Regions from separate parts of the Mesorhizobium sp. P2_E9 genome, predicted to be linked through region 4. Evidence: predicted binding sites of a transcription regulator. Region 4 holds the regulator's gene; each other region holds the start of a gene.
What was found. Region 4 encodes PhoB, which activates phosphate uptake and scavenging genes when phosphate is short. Its sites were predicted from a motif close to TGTCATNNANCTGTCAT; they were not measured.
Positions count from the first base shown of each region.

Region 1: phnF (phosphonate metabolism transcriptional regulator PhnF) is a predicted target of PhoB. The motif match lies at 2,845-2,861, and genes of this name have one in related genera.
Region 2: olsB (l-ornithine N(alpha)-acyltransferase) is a predicted target of PhoB. The motif match lies at 2,510-2,526, and genes of this name have one in related genera.
Region 3: ppk2 (polyphosphate kinase 2) is a predicted target of PhoB. The motif match lies at 2,952-2,968, and genes of this name have one in related genera.

Region 1 covers NZ_JBFUET010000021.1:125,881-131,152, forward strand. Annotated here, with positions in the region: gene AC1D05_RS30875 (alpha-D-ribose 1-methylphosphonate 5-phosphate C-P-lyase PhnJ) at 1-165, opposite strand, end outside; gene fosX (FosX/FosE/FosI family fosfomycin resistance hydrolase) at 162-581, opposite strand; gene AC1D05_RS30885 (carbon-phosphorus lyase complex subunit) at 578-1,690, opposite strand; gene phnH (phosphonate C-P lyase system protein PhnH) at 1,693-2,304, opposite strand; gene phnG (phosphonate C-P lyase system protein PhnG) at 2,304-2,765, opposite strand; gene phnF (phosphonate metabolism transcriptional regulator PhnF) at 2,886-3,635, shown strand; gene AC1D05_RS30905 (zinc-binding alcohol dehydrogenase family protein) at 3,651-4,667, opposite strand; gene AC1D05_RS30910 (ABC transporter permease) at 4,738-5,272, opposite strand, start outside.
Region 2 covers NZ_JBFUET010000021.1:193,678-198,949, reverse strand. Annotated here, with positions in the region: gene AC1D05_RS31190 (ATP-binding protein) at 21-2,303, shown strand; gene olsB (l-ornithine N(alpha)-acyltransferase) at 2,590-3,465, shown strand; gene AC1D05_RS31180 (trimeric intracellular cation channel family protein) at 3,559-4,191, opposite strand; gene grpE (nucleotide exchange factor GrpE) at 4,296-4,928, opposite strand; gene AC1D05_RS31170 (hypothetical protein) at 5,167-5,272, shown strand, end outside.
Region 3 covers NZ_JBFUET010000001.1:299,143-304,414, forward strand. Annotated here, with positions in the region: gene AC1D05_RS01510 (DUF982 domain-containing protein) at 56-316, shown strand; gene AC1D05_RS01515 (hypothetical protein) at 371-517, opposite strand; gene AC1D05_RS01520 (glycosyl transferase family 90) at 717-1,688, shown strand; gene AC1D05_RS01525 (aldo/keto reductase) at 1,750-2,793, opposite strand; gene ppk2 (polyphosphate kinase 2) at 3,075-3,995, shown strand; gene AC1D05_RS01535 (dihydrofolate reductase family protein) at 4,264-4,911, opposite strand; partial or broken gene AC1D05_RS01540 (glyoxalase superfamily protein) at 5,096-5,272, opposite strand, start outside.
Region 4 covers NZ_JBFUET010000005.1:299,870-305,141, reverse strand. Annotated here, with positions in the region: gene pstC (phosphate ABC transporter permease subunit PstC) at 1-744, shown strand, start outside; gene pstA (phosphate ABC transporter permease PstA) at 748-1,599, shown strand; gene pstB (phosphate ABC transporter ATP-binding protein PstB) at 1,596-2,399, shown strand; gene phoU (phosphate signaling complex protein PhoU) at 2,425-3,132, shown strand; gene phoB (phosphate regulon transcriptional regulator PhoB) at 3,152-3,841, shown strand; gene AC1D05_RS11705 (ROK family protein) at 3,854-5,098, opposite strand.

The sequences.
Region 1 (5,272 bases), on a different contig from region 4:
GACCTGGACGCCGCCGGTGCCCCAGCCATAGGGCATCGGCATTTCGCGCGAGGCAAAGGGCACCTGGTAGCCGGGAATGGCGATGCCCTTGAGGATCGCCCGGCGGATCATCCGCTTGGTCTGTTCGTCGAGATAGGCGAAGTTGTAGGTGGCGATGTCGGTCATGATGCGACCTCAACTCCCTTGGCATAGCGCGCCAGCCGCTCGGTGAGCGTGCCGGTGTGCAGTTCGAACATGTGGTTGTCGTCGTCATAGAAATAGATCGAGCGGCCTTCGCCCTCGACGCGCGGACGCGGCGGGCGCATGTCGAGGCCTAGCTTGCCGACGCGCTCGGCGTAGCGGTCGAAATCGGCGTCATCGATCTTGAAGGCGATGTGGTTGTAGCTGCGCTCCGGCAGCGCCTCGCCTTGCATGATGGCGATCCAGATGTCGCCGATCAGGAAGAATTTTTCGCGCGACAGCGAGAACTGCATGGCGTCGCTGGCATAGACTTCGCGCGCGTCGAAAACTCCGGTCAGGATCTCGGTCATCCGGTCTAGATCGCGGACGATGAAGGTCATGTGGGACAGGCCTTCGATCATTCCGCGGCCTCCCGCTTCTCTTCGATCTTCGCCGGGTTTTCGCGGGCTTCGTACTCGGCGCGCATACGGCGCACGAGGTCGAGTTCGGCCTGGAAGTCAACATAGTGCGGCAGCTTCAAATGCTCGACGAAGCCGGTCGCCTGGACGTTGTCGGAGTGCGAGATGACGAACTCCTCGTCCTGGGCCGCGGCGACAATGTCCTCGCCGAGTTCGGAGGCACGCAGCGCCCGGTCGCAGAGCGCCATGGCCATCGCCTTGCGCTCGCTCTGGCCGAAGACCAGGCCGTAGCCGCGGGTGAACTGCGGCGGCGCCTTGGCCGAGCCCTTGAACTGATTGACCATCTGGCATTCGGTGACCCGGACCGTGCCGAGCGGTGCCGCGAAGGGCAGTTCGGGAACGTCCAATTCCAGCTCGACCTCGCCGATGCGGATCTCGCCGACGAAGGGATGGTTGCGGGCATAGCCGCGCTGCGTGGAATAGCCGAGCGCCAAGAGAAAACCTTCATCGCCGCGCGACAGCGCCTGCAGTCGGATGTCGCGCGCCATCGGGAATTCCAGCGGCTCGCGGGTGATGTCGCCGGGGACATGGTCCTGCGGCATCTCACCATCGGGTTCGATCAGGCCTTCGCGGGCAAGGATCGCCGAGACGCGCGGCATGGCTTGCGCTTCCGTCTCGCGCCGCAAGGGTTCGGCGACATCGGCGCCGGCGGCAAGTTCGGGATCGAGCAGCCGGTGGGTGTAGTCGAAGGTCGGACCAAGCAACTGACCACCGGGCAGATCCTTGTAGGTTGCCGAGACACGCCGCTCGACCCGCATCGTGCTGGTGTCGATGGCCTTGCTGTAGCCGAAGCGCGGCAGCGTGGTGCGGTAGGCGCGCACCAGGAAGATCGCCTCGATCATGTCACCGCGCGCCTGGACGATTGCCAATGCTGCGAGTTCCCGGTCATAGAGCGAGCCTTCGCTCATCACCCGGTCGACGCCGAGCGCCAGCTGCTCGACGATCTGGTCGAGGCGCAGCGCCGGTACTGAACGGTCGCCGCGCCGACGGTCGGCGAGCAGGCTGTGGGCGTTGGCGATTGCGGCCTCGCCGCCTTTTACCGCGACATACATCTTCAAGCCTCCATCGTCTTGATGCGCGACGTGCGCGGCAGGCAGGCTATGCCTTCAGCGGTGACGAGGATGATGTCGACGCCGCGCGGAAAGCGCTTGGTATTCTGCTTCCACTGCTCGATGAAATGGCGCGGCATCTGCGCGGGCGCGATCGTGGCGCTGGTTTCGATACCGGGACCTTCGAGCAGCAGTGGAGCGCCTGAGGTGAGGTCGCTGACCTGCAGGATCAGCGTGGTCGAGCGGTCGGGGTAATCCTGCGTTCCCTGCGAAAAGCCGTCGAGCGACATCATCTCGGCCGGCGTGGCGACGAAGGCGAAATGCGCGTCGGCAGGCGTGTTGGCCAGCGGCGCGCCGGTGTGGAAACCAAGCCAGGAGCCGATCGCGGCGGAGGTGTGCAGGGCCGGGTCGAGCCAGAGCGGCGTGTCGTTGTCGCACAGCGCCAGCGCCACGGCGCCGGCGGTTGCCGAGAACGGCGCCGGCGGGCGGGCCAAGGTCGGCAAGGGCTGTACGCTGCCCGGCCGCGCCATCGCGTCCATGACGGCGCGGAAAACGGTCTGGGCGTTGAACACCGGATCGGCGAAGCCGCCCTCGATCGATTGCGCAGCAATATCCATCAGTCTTCTCCGCGAACCATGGTGAAGAAATCCACCTTCGTTGCCGCCGTCTCGGCGCGGCGTTTTTCCTGGGCGGTCGTCAAGGCCAACCTCAAAGGCGCGATCAGCCTGGTCTCGACCTCGGCGCGGCGGGCAGGGTCCTGCCAGAGCGCGTCGGCTATCGCCGCCAGCTTCGCCTTCTGCTTGTCGCGGCCGAGCGCGTAGCAATGGCCGACCTGTCCGGACGGCAGACGGACGGTGGCGCGGGTGACGGTCGCCTCGCCGACATTGAAGGGCGCGCCGCCGCCGCCGATGCGGCCGCGCAGCGTCACCAGGCCAGTCTCGGGGCCGCGCAGCAGTTCGGCTTGCGAAGGCAGGCCGGCCTCGTTCCAGAGCCGGACGACGTCGTCGCCGCTCGATTGCGCCAGCGTCGCCATGGCGGCCTTGCGTTCGGCTTGGTCGCGGGCTTCCTGTCCTCGCATCGGCAGCATTCCTCTTTGCTGAATTTGTCTATTGATATAGACAACTATACAAATTATACATATTACCTAACGCGAGTCCATGACGGGTGGATGACAAGCGATAGAAGGCGGGGGGAAGTTATGATTGGGCAGATGGCGGCCGACAGCATCGAGCGGTGCAGCGGCGTTTCGCTGTGGCGGCAGATCGCAGACAGTATTCTGCAGGCGATCGCCACCGGCGATTTCGCCGAGAATGCCGCACTGCCGCCTGAGGTGGCGCTGGCCGAGCGCTATGGCGTCAACCGTCACACGGTGCGCAGCGCCATATCGGCGCTTGTGCAGGAAGGGGTGCTGCGGGCCGAGCAGGGACGCGGCACCTTCGTGCTGTCACGCAAGCGGCTGTCCTATCCGATCGGCGCACGCACACGGTTCTCGACCGGTCTGCAAGGGCAAACGTCGGAACGGCATATCGTGCTGCTCTCCTCGTCCGTCGAGCCGGCCAGCCAGCGTGTTGCCGAGGGGCTTGGCCTGGCCAGAGGAGCCGAGGTTATCAGGTTGGAGACACGCGGCGAAGCCGATGGACGGCCGGTGTCGCGCGCTGCCGGATGGTTCGATGCCAGGCGCTTTACCGGCATCGACAAGGCGATGGCTGACACCGGCTCGATCACCGCGTCGCTGGCCCGCTTCGGCATAGACGATTATCTCCGGCAATCGACCGTGCTGTCGGCGCGCCACGCCGATGCGGCTGACCTTGCCGCACTCGATCTGCAGCCTGGCGCCATCGTGCTGGTCACGGTCGCCGTCAACGTGACGCCGGATGGCCAGCCGATCCAGTTTTCGGAATCGCGCTTCCCGGCGGAACGGGTGGAGCTCAAATTGTCGGCGCTGTGAGTCGGCGGCGGCCGGCTACCCCACCTCGATCACGGCCTTGATCAGGCCGGATTTCTCATGCGCCCAGCGGGCGAGATCGCGCGGCGTATCGGCAAGCGATGTGCGGTGGGTGACGAGCTTGGCCAAAGGCACGGCGCCATTGCGGATCGAGGCGGCGACATGGTCGAAGTCGGCATGCAGCGCATTGCGGCTGCCGATCAGTGTCATTTCGCGTTTGTGGAATTCGGGGTCGGAAAAGACGATGTCGTCCTTGACGACGCTGACCAGCACCAGTGTCCCGCCATGCGCGACATGAGCGAAGGCCGACTGCACCGATTGGGTGTTGCCGGTGGCATCGAACACTACGTCGAAGCCTTCGCCTGATGTCGCCTCCCTGACCAGATCGGGTACCGCGCCGCGTGATCCGTCAAGGGTCCGGAAGCCAAGTTCGTTTTCGGCGAAGGCCAGCCTTTCACTGCTCATGTCGAGCAGCGTCACGTCGAGCCCGGCTATGCGGGCGAAGATGGCGGTGCCGAGGCCGATCGGGCCGGCGCCGATGACCAGCGTGCGGGCACCGGGCTCACCCCGCGCGCGCCGCACGGCATGCGCGCCGATGGCGAGGAATTCGACGGCGGCGGCGTCGGCCAACGACAGGCCGTTTGCCGGATAGAGATTTTGCGCAGGCACCAGGATGCGTTCGCACATGGCGCCGTCACGGTGGACGCCGAGCACCTCGATCCTGACGCAGCAATTCGGCTTGCCGTGCCGGCAAGCGATGCACTTACCGCAGGAGAGATAGGGGTTGATGACGACCGGCTCGCCAACGGCAAGGTCGACACCTTCACCGGTCTCGACGATCGTCCCCGACACTTCATGGCCCATGATGCGGGGATAGGCCAGGAACGGGTGCTTGCCCTCGAAGATGTGGTAGTCGGTGCCACAGATGCCGACATGGCTGACCGCGACCAGCGCCCAGCCGGCGGGCGGGGCGCCAGGCGCCGGGCGGTCTTCCAGGACAAGCTCGCCGGGCGAGCGGCAGACGACGGCTTTCATGCTTCAATCCAGTCTCTAATGAAATCGCCGGCCCGTCACTTCTGGCGGACCGGCGATCGATTGAGGTGGGCTACTTGCCGCGGCGGCGCAGCCCGTCGAAGTAGACGATGATGATAATCAGCGCGCCGGTGATGATGCGCTGCCAGAACGAGTTGACGTTGAGCAGGTTGGCGCCGTTGTTGATGGTGGCCAGAATGAAGGCGCCGAGCAGCGGGCCGTGCACTGAGCCGACGGCGCCGAACAATGAGGTGCCGCCGATGACCGACGAGGCGATCGCTTGCAACTCCCAGCCCTCTGCCTGGGTCGGGTTGCCGATGCCGATGCGGGCGGCAAGCAGCACGCCGACGAAGGCCGCACACAGACCGGACAGCGTATAGGCCATGTAGATGGTGCGCTGGACGTTGACGCCGGACAGGCGCGAGGCCTCGGCGTTGGAGCCGACCGAGAACAGATACCGGCCCCAGCGGCTGTGATGCAGGAAGATATAGGCCGGGATGCCGACCAGGATGACCATCCAGAACAGATTGGGAATGCCGACGAAGGAATTGCGCGAGAAGGCGGTGAAGGTGTCGCTGTTGATGTTGATCGAATTGCCGTTGGTCATC
Region 2 (5,272 bases), on a different contig from region 4:
CTGTCTGGCAAGGATTTCGCATGATCGCGGAATCCGACAGCCAGCAGGTGGACAAGGGCGACGACGTCGATGCGTTTGCCGGACCCGCACGGCGGTTCATCGCTGCGCCGCCGCTGGTGCCCGAGCCGCAAGTGGCCAGGCGGGAAAGCCTGCCGCTGCTGACCTTCGCTGCCATCATCGTACTGGCCGGCCTCGCGCATCTGACCGGGGCGCCGATCTTCATCAGCCTCGCATTGCTGGCAACCGGCCTCGCCGGCCTTGGAATGCATCTGCATGCCAGACGCAGCGTCCACCGCACCGTGGTGCTTCTGGACGAGACCACCGCCCGCAGCCGCGCCGAGATCGAGACGCTCGCCGACCGCATGTGGGAAATGCAGGAAAGCGAGGAGCGCTTTCGCGGTCTCATCGACGCGCTTGGCGATCTCGTCATCCATCGCGACCGCGACGGCTACATCGTCTATGCCAACAAGGTGTTCGCCGATCTGGTCGAAACCGATCAGCGCGACCTTGCCGGCAAGACCCTTGCCGAACTCGGCATCGAGGTCGGCATCGTGCCCGACGCCGCCTTTTCCGACCATGAGTGCCTGAGTTCCACCGATGTCGCCATCCGCACGCCGAGCGGCTCGCGCTGGTTCTCCTGGATCGAACTGTCGGTGCGCGACAAGGATAGCGGCGCGGCCTCGCATCGCGCCATCGCCCGTGACATCACCGCCCGCAAGCGCGCTGAATCCTCGCTGATCACCGCGCGCGAGCGGGCCGAATATGCAAGCCAGGCCAAGTCGCGCTTCCTCGCCACCGTCAGCCATGAAATCCGCACGCCGATGAACGGCATCATGGGCATGGCCAGGCTATTGGCCGACACCAGCCTGTCGCCGGAACAGCAGACCTATGTTGGCGCCGTCTCGACCTCTGCCAGCGCCTTGCTCGCCTTGATCGAGGATCTGCTCGACTATTCCAAGATCGAGGCCGGCCGCTTCGATCCGGAGCCGCAGCCGATGTCGGTGCGCGAGATCGCCGACAACATCATCGAATTGCTGGCCGCGCGCGCCTTCGCCAAGGATATTGGCCTCGGCTGCCACGTCGAACCGGATGTGCCGCAATTGATCACCGCTGATCCAGGCCGGGTCAGGCAGGTGCTGCTCAACCTCATCGGCAACGCCATCAAGTTCACCGACAGCGGCGGCGTGCTGGTCAGCATCGCGCGCGCCCGCACCGAGACCACCGACCGCATCTGCTTCACCATCACCGACACTGGTCCCGGCCTGCGCGACGAGGACATGGAGCGCATCTTTGAAGAGTTCGAGCAGGCCGACGGCACCTCGACGCGCACACATGGCGGGGCGGGGCTGGGGCTTGCCATCTCCAGGCGCCTGGTGGCTGCCATGGGCGGCACGATTTCGGTCTCCAGTCGGCTTGGCCAGGGGTCGGAATTCGTCTTCGAAATCCCAGCTACGGAAGCTACCGAGGCGCCGCAGGGCCGGCAGAACGTGCTTGCCGGCAGGCGCGCGGTGATCCTGTCCAGGAACGCCGTCGAGGCCGACGCCATCGCCCGCACCATCCGTGCCAATGGCGGCACGGCCGGTATCGCCACCACCGTGGCGCAGGCCGCCCCCCTGGCCGAGGGCTGCGACGCGCTTCTGGTCGACGCGGCCATGGAGGAGAGTGACGGCAGGCTGCTCAAGCGGTTGCGCCAAAGCGGCTTTTCCGATTGCGAAGCCATCACGCTGATCGCGCCGACCGACCGCGGCATGCTTGGCGAGTTCCGTGCCAGCGGCTACGCGACCTTCCTGGCCCGGCCGGTGCGCGGGGGAACACTTTTGCGTGTCCTTTTAACCAGCCATGCGCCGGCCCTTGCCCAGCCGCAGCCGGAAAAGCGTCGCACTCCGGCACTTCGCGCCTCAAGCGACCGCCAGCAGGGCCTGTCCGTGCTGATCGCCGAAGACAACGACATCAATGCCATGCTGGCACGCGCCACGCTGTTGAAGGCGGGGCACCGCGTCAAGGTGGTCGGCAATGGCAAGGCCGCCGTCGAGGCCGTCACCAGCGCCGGACACAAGCACCGCTTCGACGTGGTGCTGATGGACCTGCATATGCCGGTCATGGACGGGTTGGACGCCATTGCCGCGATCCGCCGCCATGAAGAGGAAACATCGGCGGCGCCCGTGCCGATCATGGTGCTGTCGGCCGACAGCCAGGAAAAAACCCGCCATACGGTGCTAGCCCACGGCGCCAGCGGCTTCGTCACCAAGCCGCTCGACCCCGATGCGCTTGTCAGCGCCGTCGAGGGCCAGGTCGCCGCTTGAACAGGTTTTTTCCGGCGCGCGGCTAGTGCATTTCGCGCAAAAGTGACTCCGTTTTTGCGACGACGACATGCATGAAAACAAGGACCTGACGCGCGTTGCCTGGGCTCGCGCAAACGCGACGCACTTCATGTTTCCTCACCGAACGTAGCCGGTTGACCGTTTTCGCCAGCCGACGAAGTATTGCCCGCGACGCCGTATCACGGTACTGTCACAATCCTGTTGCACCTACACCGTATCCCCGTGCCAAGAGGGATGGCTCGAAGGAGAATCACTCGTGCATACAGTTATGCCGGAATGTGACACTCGGCCAAACGCCAGCAGCGCCTTGCTTGCCGGACGTAACGTCGATTCCGTCATAAAAGGCGCAGCACTCGGCCGTATCGGCAATCTCGAAGTGCGGCTCGCCCGCAACGAGGCCGAGATCGCGGCCGCGCAGGAAGTGCGCTACCGCGTATTTTACGACGAGCTTGGTGCCAGGAAGGACCTGTTCCAGGCGCAGGACCGTCGCGACGCCGATCGGTTCGATCCGCTCTGCGACCATCTTCTGGTGCTGGATACGACGCTTTCAGGCCCCGAACATCGCCGTATCGTCGGTACCTATCGCCTGCTGCGGCAAGAAATCGCGGCCACCGCCGGCGGCTTCTATTCCGAAGGCGAGTTCGAGCTGACCAAGCTCATCGCCCGTCACCCCGGCCAGCGTTTTCTCGAACTCGGCCGTTCCTGCGTTTTGCCGCAATACCGCTCGAAGCGTACCATCGAGGCGCTGTGGCAAGGCATCTGGGCCTATATCAACCACTACGAAATCGGCGTGATGACCGGCTGCGCCTCTTTTCACGGCACCGTGCCGGCCGCTCACGCGGAGGCGCTCACCTATCTTGCCCATCACTGCCGTACCAACTCCGCCTGGGACGTGCGCGCGGTTTCTGATCGGTACTGCTCCATGGATCTGATGCCGATCGAGGCGGTCAATGCCAAGGCGGCGATCGCGGCGATGCCGCCTCTGGTCAAGGGCTATCTGCGGGTCGGCGCCCGCATCGGCGACGGCTGCGTCATCGACCGCGAATTCTCGACCGTCGACGTCTTCGTGGTGATGCCGGTCAAGGAGATCGGTGCCCGCTACGTCAACTACTATGGCGGGGAAGCGCAGCGTTTCGCGGCGTGAGTAGTGAGTAGTGAGTAGTGAGTAGTGAGTGCTATGCCGCGACATCACGGACACTCTACTGACTACTGACTACTGACTATTCCCTACTCACTCTTACGGAATATCCTCCGGCCGCCTTCCCGGCCTGCTCTTGTAGGACGCAAACGTCCAGCCGAAACGCAGCGCGCCGCCGCGCACGGCGAGTGCCACGCCGAAGCCGGCCAACCCCGAGATGATCTGCGGCAATCCGGCGACGTCGCCCAGTGTGAAGATGGCGGCGCCCGCCAGAGCCGCCGTCACGTAGATCTCGGGTCTCAGCAGCACCGATGGCTCGCCGGCCAGCAGATCGCGCAAGATGCCGCCGAAAGTCGCGGTCAGCATGCCGGTGATGATCGAAACCACCGGCGAACCGGTGATTGCCAGGCCCTTTGCCGCGCCCATCACCGAAAAGGCGGCCAGCCCGATGGCGTCGAGCCACAGCAGCAGCTTATAGCGGGATTCGACACGGTGCGCGGTGAAGAAGACCAGAACCGCCACAACAGCGCAGATCAGCACATAGTCGCGGTTTCCCACCCAGAAGACCGGCACATTGAGGATGAGGTCGCGAAATGTGCCGCCGCCAATGCCGGTGACACTGGCCAGGAACAGGAACCCGATAATGTCGAGCTGCTTGCGCGACGCAGCCAACGCCCCGGTCGCCGCAAAAACGGCGACGCCGGCATAGTCGAGAAGGGCGATGGGGTGCATGGGGATAAGGCAGTAGGGATTAGGAGTTGGGCATATGAATAGCACGAAGCCGCGCGATTGATATGGCTGCCTTACTCCCAACTGCCCTACTGCCTAATCCCTAGCTACGCATCCTTCTCGGCCTCGTCATTGACAGGCCCCGGCTCGACCGGCGCCTCGGCGGCAATCTTCGGGCCGCCCTTGGCGACGCCGACCATGGCCGGACGAAGCACCCGCTCGCCGATCGAATAGCCCGGCTGCACGACCTGAACCACCGTGTTGGCCGGGACATCGGGATTGGGCACTTCGAACATCGCCTGGTGGAAATTGGGGTCGAACTTCTCGCCTTCGGGAGTAAGCTTCTTGACCCCGTGCCGTTCCAGCGCCGACAGCATGGCACGCTCGGTCAGGTCGACGCCTTCGATCAGCGCCTTGAAGCCGGCGTCGCCCGACGCCTTGGCCTCGGCGGGTATAGCGTCCAGCGCGCGGCGCAGATTGTCCGACACCGACAGCATGTCGCGAGCGAAATTCGCAACCGCATAGGTGCGGGCGTCGTGGACGTCGCGCGCGGTGCGGCGGCGCAGGTTCTCCATCTCGGCCGCGACGCGCAGCGCGCGGTCCTTCAGCTCTTCATTTTCCTTCAGCAGTCGCACAAGCGCTTCATAGTCGCCGTCGATGCTGCCTTCCGTGCGCTCGGCATTGGCCTCAGCCGCCTCGACTTCACTGGGGGCGCGTTCGTCTTTTGCCTGGTCGCTCATCGCCGTTTCCCGTCATCTCGAATGGTGTGGATTTTGTGCCCGATATCGAGGTTTGGCGGCCAAAAATCAAGGGGTAAGCCACCGGGAGGACCTTCGGAGGACCGATACGGTGACCAATGACACTCCTTCGATTTTAATTCAAATTTTACCGTACTTGCCGGCTTGGCTTGCCACAGAAGCGTGATCTGGGAACCATTCCCTTGCTGCAGGAGTTTCGGAACCGACAAAGGATTTTGAAATGATGACCCGCGACAAGGCTGAAAAGGGAGAAAAGCTCGCCACCGAAGTCAGGCGCCAGTTCGGCGCCGAGGCGATGACGCGCTTTCTGCGCACCTTGCCGGCTT
Region 3 (5,272 bases), on a different contig from region 4:
ACGCGACGCGCACTTTCGGCCTCGCTTCACGGACGCCGATGGCGTAAGAGCGGCGATGGAAAATAACCGATTTGAAACACCCGTGATCGTCAAGTCCGTCACGGCGGGAAGCACTCAGCTCTTGCGCACGGCCCGCGAAGCTTCCGACTACCTCCTCAACAGCTGGCCCGGCAAGCGCAGCCCCAAGCATCGCGCAGCGCTGCAGGCGTGCCACGACGCGCTGGCCGGCGACAAGCCGGCCATGAACGCCCGGCGCGCCTTTATTGCCGCGGCGCGTGAAGTGGACGTTTTTGTCAGCGACAAAGCGCCCGCCTGACGCAGGGCGACAATCCGGACTGAGGCAAGGCCCGCATGTGCGGGCCTTTTGCCGTCATTCCGCGGTTTCGGTCTTAGTCTCGCTTTCGGGCTGCGAACGCTCCCGTGCGGCAACCTTGGCCGCCAGCTTCTCGGCCTTCTTGGCCGCCTTCTGGCGGTCGCGTTCCTTGCGTTCCTGATCGTAGTTCGGTGCTCGCGCCATATCGGCTCCTTTTGTACTGCCTTGCGGCTCTGACCCTGCCTAGGAGCATTAGCCGTCAAACACAACAGCTGAAGCGACAGTGCGCGGGCGCAACGTTGGAGATCCGCGGGGGGGCTTGCCAGATCGGCGCCATAATGATGTAGGAAACGCGGGGCACCAGCGTGTTGAGAGCTGCTCGTTTGTTTTGATCAAGTGAACTATGGCCACAATTGCGCGGACGTCGGCAAAGGTTTTCTACTATGCGCGAAACGCAGCGCGCGATGTCATTCCACAAGCGCTGTTTCGCCGCAGACTGGCCGTTCGCCTCGAAAAGGCCAGGCTTTGCGATGAGGCGGCGCGCCGACGATTGAATTACTACAACAAGCTGCAGGATGGTTTCGCGCCAAGCGCCAATGCCATTCGCATCAGCAAGCTGCCCTTCACGCCGACCATGTACTATTACGACCTGAAGGAATTCGCCCGCTACTTCGATCCCGGATTGCTCATCGACATCGAATTCGGCGACGTCAAGAATGTGCCGAAGGTGCCGACGATCGTCAAGGATCGGCCGATCCGTGATGACGACGAGAACGCCGTCATCATGAAGCTCGACAAGTTCCGTCACTTCCAGATGCCGGCTGACGCCCTCTCGTTCGCGGACAAGCTGCCGGTTGTGGTCTGGCGCGGCGACCTCAACAATCCGATCAGGACACGGTTTCTGCAAGCGGCGCGCGACCTGCCGTTCTGCGATGCCGGTTCGCACAAGCCGAACGCGCCGGCCGAATACGCCAAGCCCTTTCTCAGCATCAGCCAGCACCAGCGCTATCGCTATATCGTCTCGCTCGAGGGCAATGATGTGGCGACCAACCTGAAATGGATCTTGAATTCGAAGTCGCTCTGCCTGATGCCGCCGCCGACATATGAGACTTGGTTCGCGGAGCGGCAACTCGAAGCCAATGTGCACTATGTGCCGCTCGAAGCCGATTTCTCCGACCTCGCCGAACATGTGGCCTATTTCGAACGGCACCCGGCGAAGGCAGAGCGCATCATCGCGGCCGCGAATGGCTATTGCCGGATGTTCGGCGACGAACAGGCCGAACAGGCGATCTCGCTTCTGGTGCTCTACAAATATTTCGTGCTGAGCGGCCAGATCAAGCCGGATGCCGAAGTCTGGCGCTATATCATGGGATGAGCAATTCCGGCGTCAAAAGGTGGAGACCGGCGAGCTTGGACCCGCCGGCCTCTCGTCAAACCTATACGCCGCTTCGGTCAATCACGAGATCGGCAGCACCAAAGCGAGCCTTCGCCGTCAATTGTTGGTGCCAATAGGGGTAGAGCAAAGGCGGCCGGCTGACCGCGTCGAGGCGCTGGCGTTCCTCATGGCTGAGCTCCAGGCTTGCCGCCGCGAGATTGTCCTTGAGCTGGACATCGTTGCGGGCGCCGATCACCAGCGAGGAGACGGCGGGGCGGCCAAGCAGCCAGGCAAGCGCCACCTGCGCCGCCGACACGCCCCGGGCCTTACCGATCTCGACCAGCACATCGACGATCTGCCAGAGCCGGTCCTCGTCGCGGATCGGCGGCTCGGACCAGCCGGCGAGCTGCCGTGCGGTCGGGCTGTCGCGGTGGTATTTGCCCGACAGCAAGCCGCCGGCGAGCGGGCTCCAGACCAGCACGCCCAGTCCCTGGTCGACCGAGATCGGCAGCAGCTCATACTCGGCCTCGCGGGCCTCCAACGTGTAGTGGATCTGCTGGGTGACGAAGCGCTGCTGGTGGCGGCTGTCGCTGATCGCGAGCGCCTTCATCACTTGCCAGCCGGACCAGTTGGAGCAGCCGATATAGCGCACCTTGCCCTGGCTGACCAAAGTGTCGAGCGCGGCGACCGTTTCCTCGACCGGGGTAAGGCCGTCCCATTGGTGGACGAAATAGATGTCGATGACGTCGGTCTTCAGTCGCTTCAGGCTCTTTTCGCATTCGCGGATCAGATGGTGGCGCGACAGGCCTTCGTCGTTAGGCCCGCTGCCGATCCGCATGCGCGCCTTGGAGGCGATCAGCACGTCGTTCTTGCGCTTGCCGCCAAGCGCCTCGCCGATGATCTCCTCCGACAGGCCGTTCGAATAGACATTGGCGGTGTCGATGAGATTGATGCCGGCGTCGATACACATGTCGATCATCCGCTTGGCTTCGGTAAGATCGCTGTTGCCGACCGCGGCGAAGGGCCCGGTGCCACCGAAGGTCATGGTGCCCAGGGTCAGTGTCGAAACCTTCAGGCCGGAACGGCCGAGCGTACGGTATTCCATGTCAGTCCTCGCGATTGTGTTGAATTGGGGCGCCGCCAAAGGGCAGCCCGGAATGCGACCAGGCATTTGTAGGACAATTTGGTCGCCTTGTCGCCATGCCAGGACGACGGATCGATCGTACCTCGCGGGATTGGCGGTGACGGCAATCGCGCTCAGGCTGCAATAAAACCGTCACTGCCGGCCTATATTGAATTCGGCTAAGGTGTTTCCATTCCAGGCCTCGGGCCAGCAGTTTGGGGTGCCGGACATGAACCGACAGGCTTGCACGCGGAGCGACCGATATGACCGAGCTGAGACAGAATTCTCCCGCCAAGGACTGGCTCGAAGCCGAACTCGCCGACACGCTCGACGAAGATTATGAGCTCGAAATGTCGGAGCCGGCGCTGTCGATGGAGATCGCCAAGATCTACAAGAACGCGCATCCGCCTTCGATCGACCGCATGCAGTATTTTCGCGACCTGATCAGCCTGCAGTCCGAATTGATCAAGCTGCAGTCCTGGGTCGCCTATCACAAGAAGAAGCTGGTGGTGATTTTCGAGGGCCGCGACTCCGCCGGCAAGGGTGGCGTCATCAAGCGCATCACCCAGCGCCTTAACCCGCGCATCGCTCGCGTCGTGGCACTTCCGGCGCCGACCGAACGCGAGAAGTCGCAATGGTATTTCCAGCGCTATGTGCCGCATCTGCCGGCGGGTGGCGAGATCGTGCTGTTCGACCGCTCCTGGTACAACCGCTCCGGCGTCGAACGGGTGATGGGATTTGCCGATGGCGGTCAGGTCGAGGAATTTTTCCGCGACGTGCCGGAGTTCGAGCGCATGCTGGTGCGCTCGGGCATCACCGTGGTGAAATACTGGTTCTCGATCACCGATGAGGAACAGCAGATGCGCTTCCTGATGCGCATCCACGACCCGATGAAGCAGTGGAAGCTGTCGCCCATGGATTTGCAGTCGCGCGTTCGCTGGGAGCAGTACACCAAGGCCAAGGAAGAGACCTTCGCCCGTACCAACATTCCCGAAGCGCCCTGGTTCATCGTCGAGGGCAACGACAAGAAGCGTGCGCGGCTGAACTGCATCGATCATCTGCTCAAGCAGATGCCGTATGAAGAGGTGCCGCACGAGGAGATCACCTTGCCGGAGCGTGTCTTCAACCCCGAATACGAACGCCAGACGCTGCCGCGCGAGCTTTACGTGCCGGAAAAGTATTGAAGTTAGCTCCCTTCTCCCCGTTTACGGGGGAAGGTGCCCGACGGGCGGATGAGGGGTAGCGCCGACCTTGACAATTGAACGCGGTCGAACCGATGCGCGGGTGTTGCCATTTGCTATTGGCGGTGCCGTCGGCAGCGCAAATCTTCCAAACCTCAGCGCCGCCCCTCATTGCCCTGCCGGGCGTTCGTCACTCGAAAAGCCAAGCGATTGGCTTTTCGTCCGCTTCGCGGATCGCTCCTCAACTCCCCGTAGAACGGGGAGAAAGTGGCTAACCCCGCTTGATCACCACATGCGTGGCGAGCGCCGTCGCCACCTGCTCGGTGCATTGATAGCCAAGCTTCAACATATCCAGGCCGGCAAAAAGGTTCTCACCCTTGCCAAGCAACACCGGCGAGATTGCCAGATGCATCTCGTCCATCAGCTTTTCCTGCAAATACTGGCGGATCGTGGCGACGCCGCCGCCGACCCGCACATCCTTGTCGCCGGCCGCCGCCTTCGCCTGCTCGAGCGCCGAATGGATGCCGTCGGTCACGAAATAAAAGGTCGTGCCACCTTCCATCGTGATCGGCGCCCGCTCGTGGTGCGTCAGCACGAAAACCGGCACATGGTAGGGCGGGTTGTCGCCCCACCAGCCTTTCCAGCTGTCGTCAGGCCATTCGCCGCGGATCGGCCCGAACATGTTGCGGCCAAGGATCCAGGCGCCGACATTCTCGAAGCTGCGCGCCGCGAACGCTTCGTTGGTGTCGGTGGTGCCGCCGTCTTGTCCGAGCACCATCTTGCGGAAGGTGCGGGTGTCGACAAACCACTTGTGCAAGGATTGGCCGCCGACGCCGAGCGGATTTTGCAGATCCTGATCTGGACCAGCGCCATAGCCGTCGAGCGACAAGGTGAATGCGTTGACGCGAAGTTTGGACATGGAAGGCCTCCTAACCAATTATGTCTGCAATCGGTTTTCTTGTAGCAAACCGATTGCAATCCGCAAGCGGTATTCCTCACGATGCAGACACGTCCTGACAACGTCGCCAAGTGACGTCCGGAATGTTGCGTAGCGACGCGCTGGGGTAGCCACTGGTGGCCGCCGAAGCAGACGCAATATCAGGCTATTCGGTGAGTTCCATGAAGCGGATGTGGTTGCTGAACGGGTCGATGACCTGGACCGTCAGCCGTCCATCCTCCTGTTCCAAACCAGGCTTCATGTAGCGGTAGTCCTTGGCCACAAGCTCTTTGTGAAAGTCGCGGATGCCTTTCATGTACACAACCATGTTGCCGCCCGGCGT
Region 4 (5,272 bases):
GCCCTGGCGCCGATCTACGGCACCATCATCACCTCGGCCATTGCCATCCTGATCGCCGTGCCGCTTGGTATCGGCATCGCCATCTTCCTTACCGAGCTTTGCCCGCGCCCGCTGCGGCGCCCGATCGGCATGGCGGTGGAACTGCTGGCCGGCATCCCTTCGATCATCTACGGCATCTGGGGCCTGTTCGTGCTGGCACCGTTCCTGCAGACGACCGTGCAGCCCTTCATCATCAGCGTGTTCCATGGCATTCCCGGCCTCAACAGCCTGTTTGCCGGCCCGCCCTATGGCATCGGCCTGCTGACGTCGTCGATGATCCTGGCCATCATGGTGCTGCCGTTCATCACCTCGATCACCAAGGACGTCTTCGACACGGTGCCTCCGGTGCTTAAGGAATCGGCCTACGGCATTGGCTGCACCACATGGGAAGTGACCCGCCGCGTCGTCATACCCTACACCCGCATCGGTATCATGGGCGGCGTCATGCTCGGCCTCGGCCGCGCGCTCGGCGAAACCATGGCGGTGACCTTCGTCATCGGCAACGCGCACCGCATCTCGACCTCGCTGTTCGCGCCGGCAACGACGATTTCGGCGACCATCGCCAACGAATTCACCGAAGCGGTCGGCGATCTCTACACCTCTTCGCTGGTGGCGCTCGGCCTGATCCTGTTCGTCATCACTTTCCTGATCCTTGCCATCGCACGCTACATGCTGATGCGCATCGACGCCCGCACGGGAGCCTGACCGATGTCGACAGCCACGTCGCTTCACCAGAGCCGCAAGCGCAAGAATGGCGTGATGATGACGCTGTGCGTCGCCGCCGCCGGCATCGGCCTTGCCTGGCTGGCGCTGATCCTCGGCGCACTGCTCTACAAGGGCCTTTCCGGTGTCAATCTTGCGGTCTTCACGGAAATGACGCCGCCGCCCGGCGATGCCGGCGGTCTGCTCAACGCCATCTATGGCAGCATCGTGATGACCATCATCGGCATCATCGTCGGCACGCCGATCGGTGTGCTGGCCGGCACCTACATGGCTGAATACGGCCGCTTCTCGAAGCTCACCACCGTGGTGCGCTTCATCAACGACATCCTTCTGTCGGCGCCGTCGATCATCATCGGCCTGTTCGTCTATGAGCTGATGGTGCGGCCGATGGGGCATTTCTCGGCGATCGCCGGCGCCGTCGCGCTTGCCATCCTGGTCATCCCGGTCGTCGTGCGCACCACCGAAGACATGCTGAACCTGGTGCCCAACGCGTTGCGCGAAGCCGGCACCGCGATCGGTGCGCCGCGCTGGGTGGTCATCAAGTCGGTTGCCTACCGCGCCGCGATGTCCGGCATTGTCACCGGCATATTGCTGGCCATCGCCCGCATCTCCGGCGAGACGGCACCGCTTCTTTTCACGGCGCTGAACAACCAGTTCTGGTCGAGCAATCTCAACGCGCCGATGGCCAGCCTGCCTGTGACCATCTTCCAGTTCGCTCTCAGCCCTTACGAGGAATGGCAGCAGCTGGCCTGGACTGGCGCACTCATCATCACATTGACGGTTCTCGCTCTAAGCATCGTTGCGCGCAGCCTGACCGGACGCAGAGAGGACAAATGAGCCAGATGTTGTCTCCAGACATGACGATCGCCGCCGAGGCGGCCGCCAAGGTAAAGATCGAGGTCAAGAACCTCAACTTCTACTACGGCCAGTCGAAGGCGCTGAAGGATATCACGCTGTCGCTGCCCGAGCGCAGCGTCACCGCCTTCATCGGGCCGTCGGGCTGCGGAAAGTCGACGCTGCTGCGCGTCTTCAACCGCATCTACGAGCTCTATCCCAAGCAGACCGCCGAGGGCCAGGTGCTGCTCGACGGTCAGAACGTTCTCGACCGTTCGCAGGATCTCAACCTGCTGCGCACCAAGATCGGCATGGTGTTCCAGAAGCCGACGCCGTTCCCGATGTCGATCTATGAGAACATCGCCTTCGGCGTCAGGCTCTATGAGAAGATCAGCAGGGCCGAGATGGACGGCCGCGTCGAGCAGGCGCTGAAGCGCGCAGCCCTGTGGAACGAGGTCAAGGACAAGCTCAATGCCAGCGGCCTCAGCCTGTCAGGCGGCCAGCAGCAGCGGCTGTGCATCGCCCGCACGGTGGCGGTGAAGCCGGAAGTCATCCTGCTCGACGAGCCGGCCTCGGCGCTTGACCCGCTGTCGACCGCCAAGATCGAGGAACTGATCGACGAGTTGCAGGCCGACTACACGATCGTCATCGTCACCCACAACATGCAGCAGGCGGCGCGCGTCTCGAAGCAGACCGCCTTCATGTATCTGGGCGAACTGGTCGAGTTCGACAAAACCGAGAAGATCTTTACGTCGCCTCGCGAGAAGCGCACGCAAGACTACATCACCGGCCGCTTCGGCTGATCGCACGCATACGAGGACCAGGATCATGGCCGAACACACAGTCGCAGCCTTCGACGAGGATCTCGGACAGATCAGCAGGCTGATCAGCGATATGGGCGACCTCGCCGGCTCGATGGTCGGCGGCGCCACCAAGGCGCTGCTGAATTCCGACAACGCGCTGGCACAGCGTGTGGTCTCCGACGATGCCATCATGGATGCGCGCCAGCGCGAACTCGACGACCGCGCCATCACGCTGATCGCCAAGCGCCAGCCGATGGCCGACGATCTGCGCCATGTCGTCGGCTCGATCCGCATGGCCGGCGACCTCGAGCGCATTGGCGACCTTGCCAAGAACATAGCCAAGCGTGTCGGCACCGTCGGTCTCAGCGCCACGCCGCGCGACCTGTCGCATTCCATCGACGCCATGGCACAGCTGGTGCTGATCCAGGTGCAGGGCGTGATCGAGGAGTATGCGGCGCGCGATGCCGCTGCCCTGGCGAAGCTGCGCGCCGACGACGAACGCATCGACGTCAAATACACCTCCGTCTTTCGCGAACTGCTGACCTACATGATGGAGGATCCGCGCAACATCACGGCGTGCACGCATCTGTTGTTCTGCGCCAAGAATCTCGAACGCATCGGCGACCACGTGACCAACATCGCCGAAAACGCCTACTATGTCCTGACCGGCACGCAGTTGCCCGCCAATCGTCCCAAGCAGGATGAAACGGCGATGTCGGCGCCAGCGGCCTGACGCAAGAGGTGACCAATCGATGATCGCGCCACGCATTATGGTGGTGGAGGATGAGGAGCCGCTGGGGGTGCTGCTCCGTTACAATCTTGAATCCGAAGGCTACCAGGTGGAGGTGGTGCCGCGCGGCGACGAGGCTGAGATCCGCCTGCAGGAGAACGTGCCCGACCTTCTGGTGCTCGACTGGATGGTGCCGGCGGTGTCCGGCATCGAACTCTGTCGCCGCCTGCGGATGCGGCCCGAGACCGAGCGGCTGCCGATCATCATGCTGACCGCGCGGGGCGAAGAAAGCGACCGCGTACGTGGGCTCTCGACCGGTGCCGACGACTATCTGGTCAAGCCGTTCTCGACGCCGGAATTCATGGCTCGCGTCAAGGCGCTGCTGCGCCGCGCCAAGCCGGAAGTTCTGTCCAGTGTGCTCAAGGTCGGCGACATCGTGCTCGACCGTGAATCGCACCGGGTCTATCGCAAGAAGAGCGAGATCCGGCTCGGGCCGACCGAGTTCCGCCTGCTCGAATTCATGATGCGTCATCCCGGCCGCGTGTTCTCGCGCAGCCAGTTGCTCGACAATGTCTGGGGCGAGACGATCTACATCGACGAGCGCACGGTGGACGTGCACGTCGGCCGGTTGCGGAAGGCGGTCAACAATGGCCGTATGCCGGACGTCATCCGCACCATTCGCGGGGCGGGCTACGCGATCAGGGAAGATTGAGCGGGACCTGATTCAGGCAACGTTCTTTCCGGTGCCAGCTCTCGCCTGCACGCCCGGTGCGAAAATCTCCTGGTCGACGAAGGTCAGCGCGCGCATGGCGCAGCCTTCGCGGATCAGAGGCAGTTCGTTCGGCTCGGTGTCGAAGGAAATCGATTTCGAGTGCTGACCGCCGGCGGTCTGCGCGATCGCTTCGCGCAGTGCCGGCTCGATCAGGTCGAAGGCGGCGGCACTGACGCCGACCATGGCGACGGGCGCGGGATCGATCAGCGCGAACAGGCTGCCGAGCCCATAACCCAGTGCCTCGCCGGCCTTGCGGTAGGCTTCGCGCTCAGGCCCGTCGCGTTCGCGTGCCGTCGCGGCCAGCGCCCGCATCTGCGCGTCGCTGACATCGGCCACTGGCTCGGTGTCCTCACTGAGCTGCCTGGCGTTGCGCCAGATGGCATAGTTGCCGGCATAGGCCTCGACGCAGCCGCGGCGTCCGCAACGGCAAAGCGCGCCGCCGGGCCGATGGATCATGTGACCGAACTCGCCGCCCGAGGAATGGGTGCCCGTGAACAGCTCGCCCTTCAGCACCAGGCCCATGCCGATGCCGTGCGACAGAAGGATGGCGATGAAGTCGTCGCGGTAGCGCTCGGGATCGCGCCAGCGCAGCGCCACCGCCATCATGTTGCAGTCGTTTTCCATGGTGGCGGGGATACCGAACTCGGCCTCGAGTATGTCGGCGAAGGCGATGTTGGTCTGCGGCGTGATCGGAGACCAGAGCATCGCCCGGGCCTCGGTGTCGGTGATGCCCTGGATCGCCAGCGCGATGCGGGCGACGCTGCGCACGTCGATATCGGGATCATCGAGGCGCCGCCGCACGATGGCGACGCATTCGCCGATCAGCGCCTCGCGCGACATGGTCAGCGTGTCCAGCCGGCGCTGTTCCTCCGATACGACCTGGCCGGCATAGTCGATGACGGCGACGGAGAGGAAATTCAGCGACAGCACCACGGTCATGACAGCCGCGGCCTCCGGATTGAGGCCGAGGCCGACCTGCGGCCGGCCGCGCTTGAGCGCGCCGGCCTCGCTCGGCTTGCCTTCGGCCAGGATGCCTTCGCCGATCAGGTCGGAAGAGATCGCCGATATGGTCGAGTGGCTGAGGCCGGTGGTCGCGGCAATCTCGGTGCGCGAGGGCCGACCGGCCCGGCGCACGGCCGCAATCACCATGGCGCGGTTGCGCCGGCGCAGATCGTCGTGGCGGATTCCGACCGACATGTTTTCCCACATCCTCCCGGTCGCCGCGGTTCCTCCGGCCCCTCGAACGCTGCCGACGACACGGTCAAATACTGGCAGAAGCGGCCCGTCCTGTCATTTATTTATTCCGAGGCTCGAAAAAAATTCACAAGGACATCAAAATCCATCAGAATCGTTGTTGACAGCGTTCCGGTG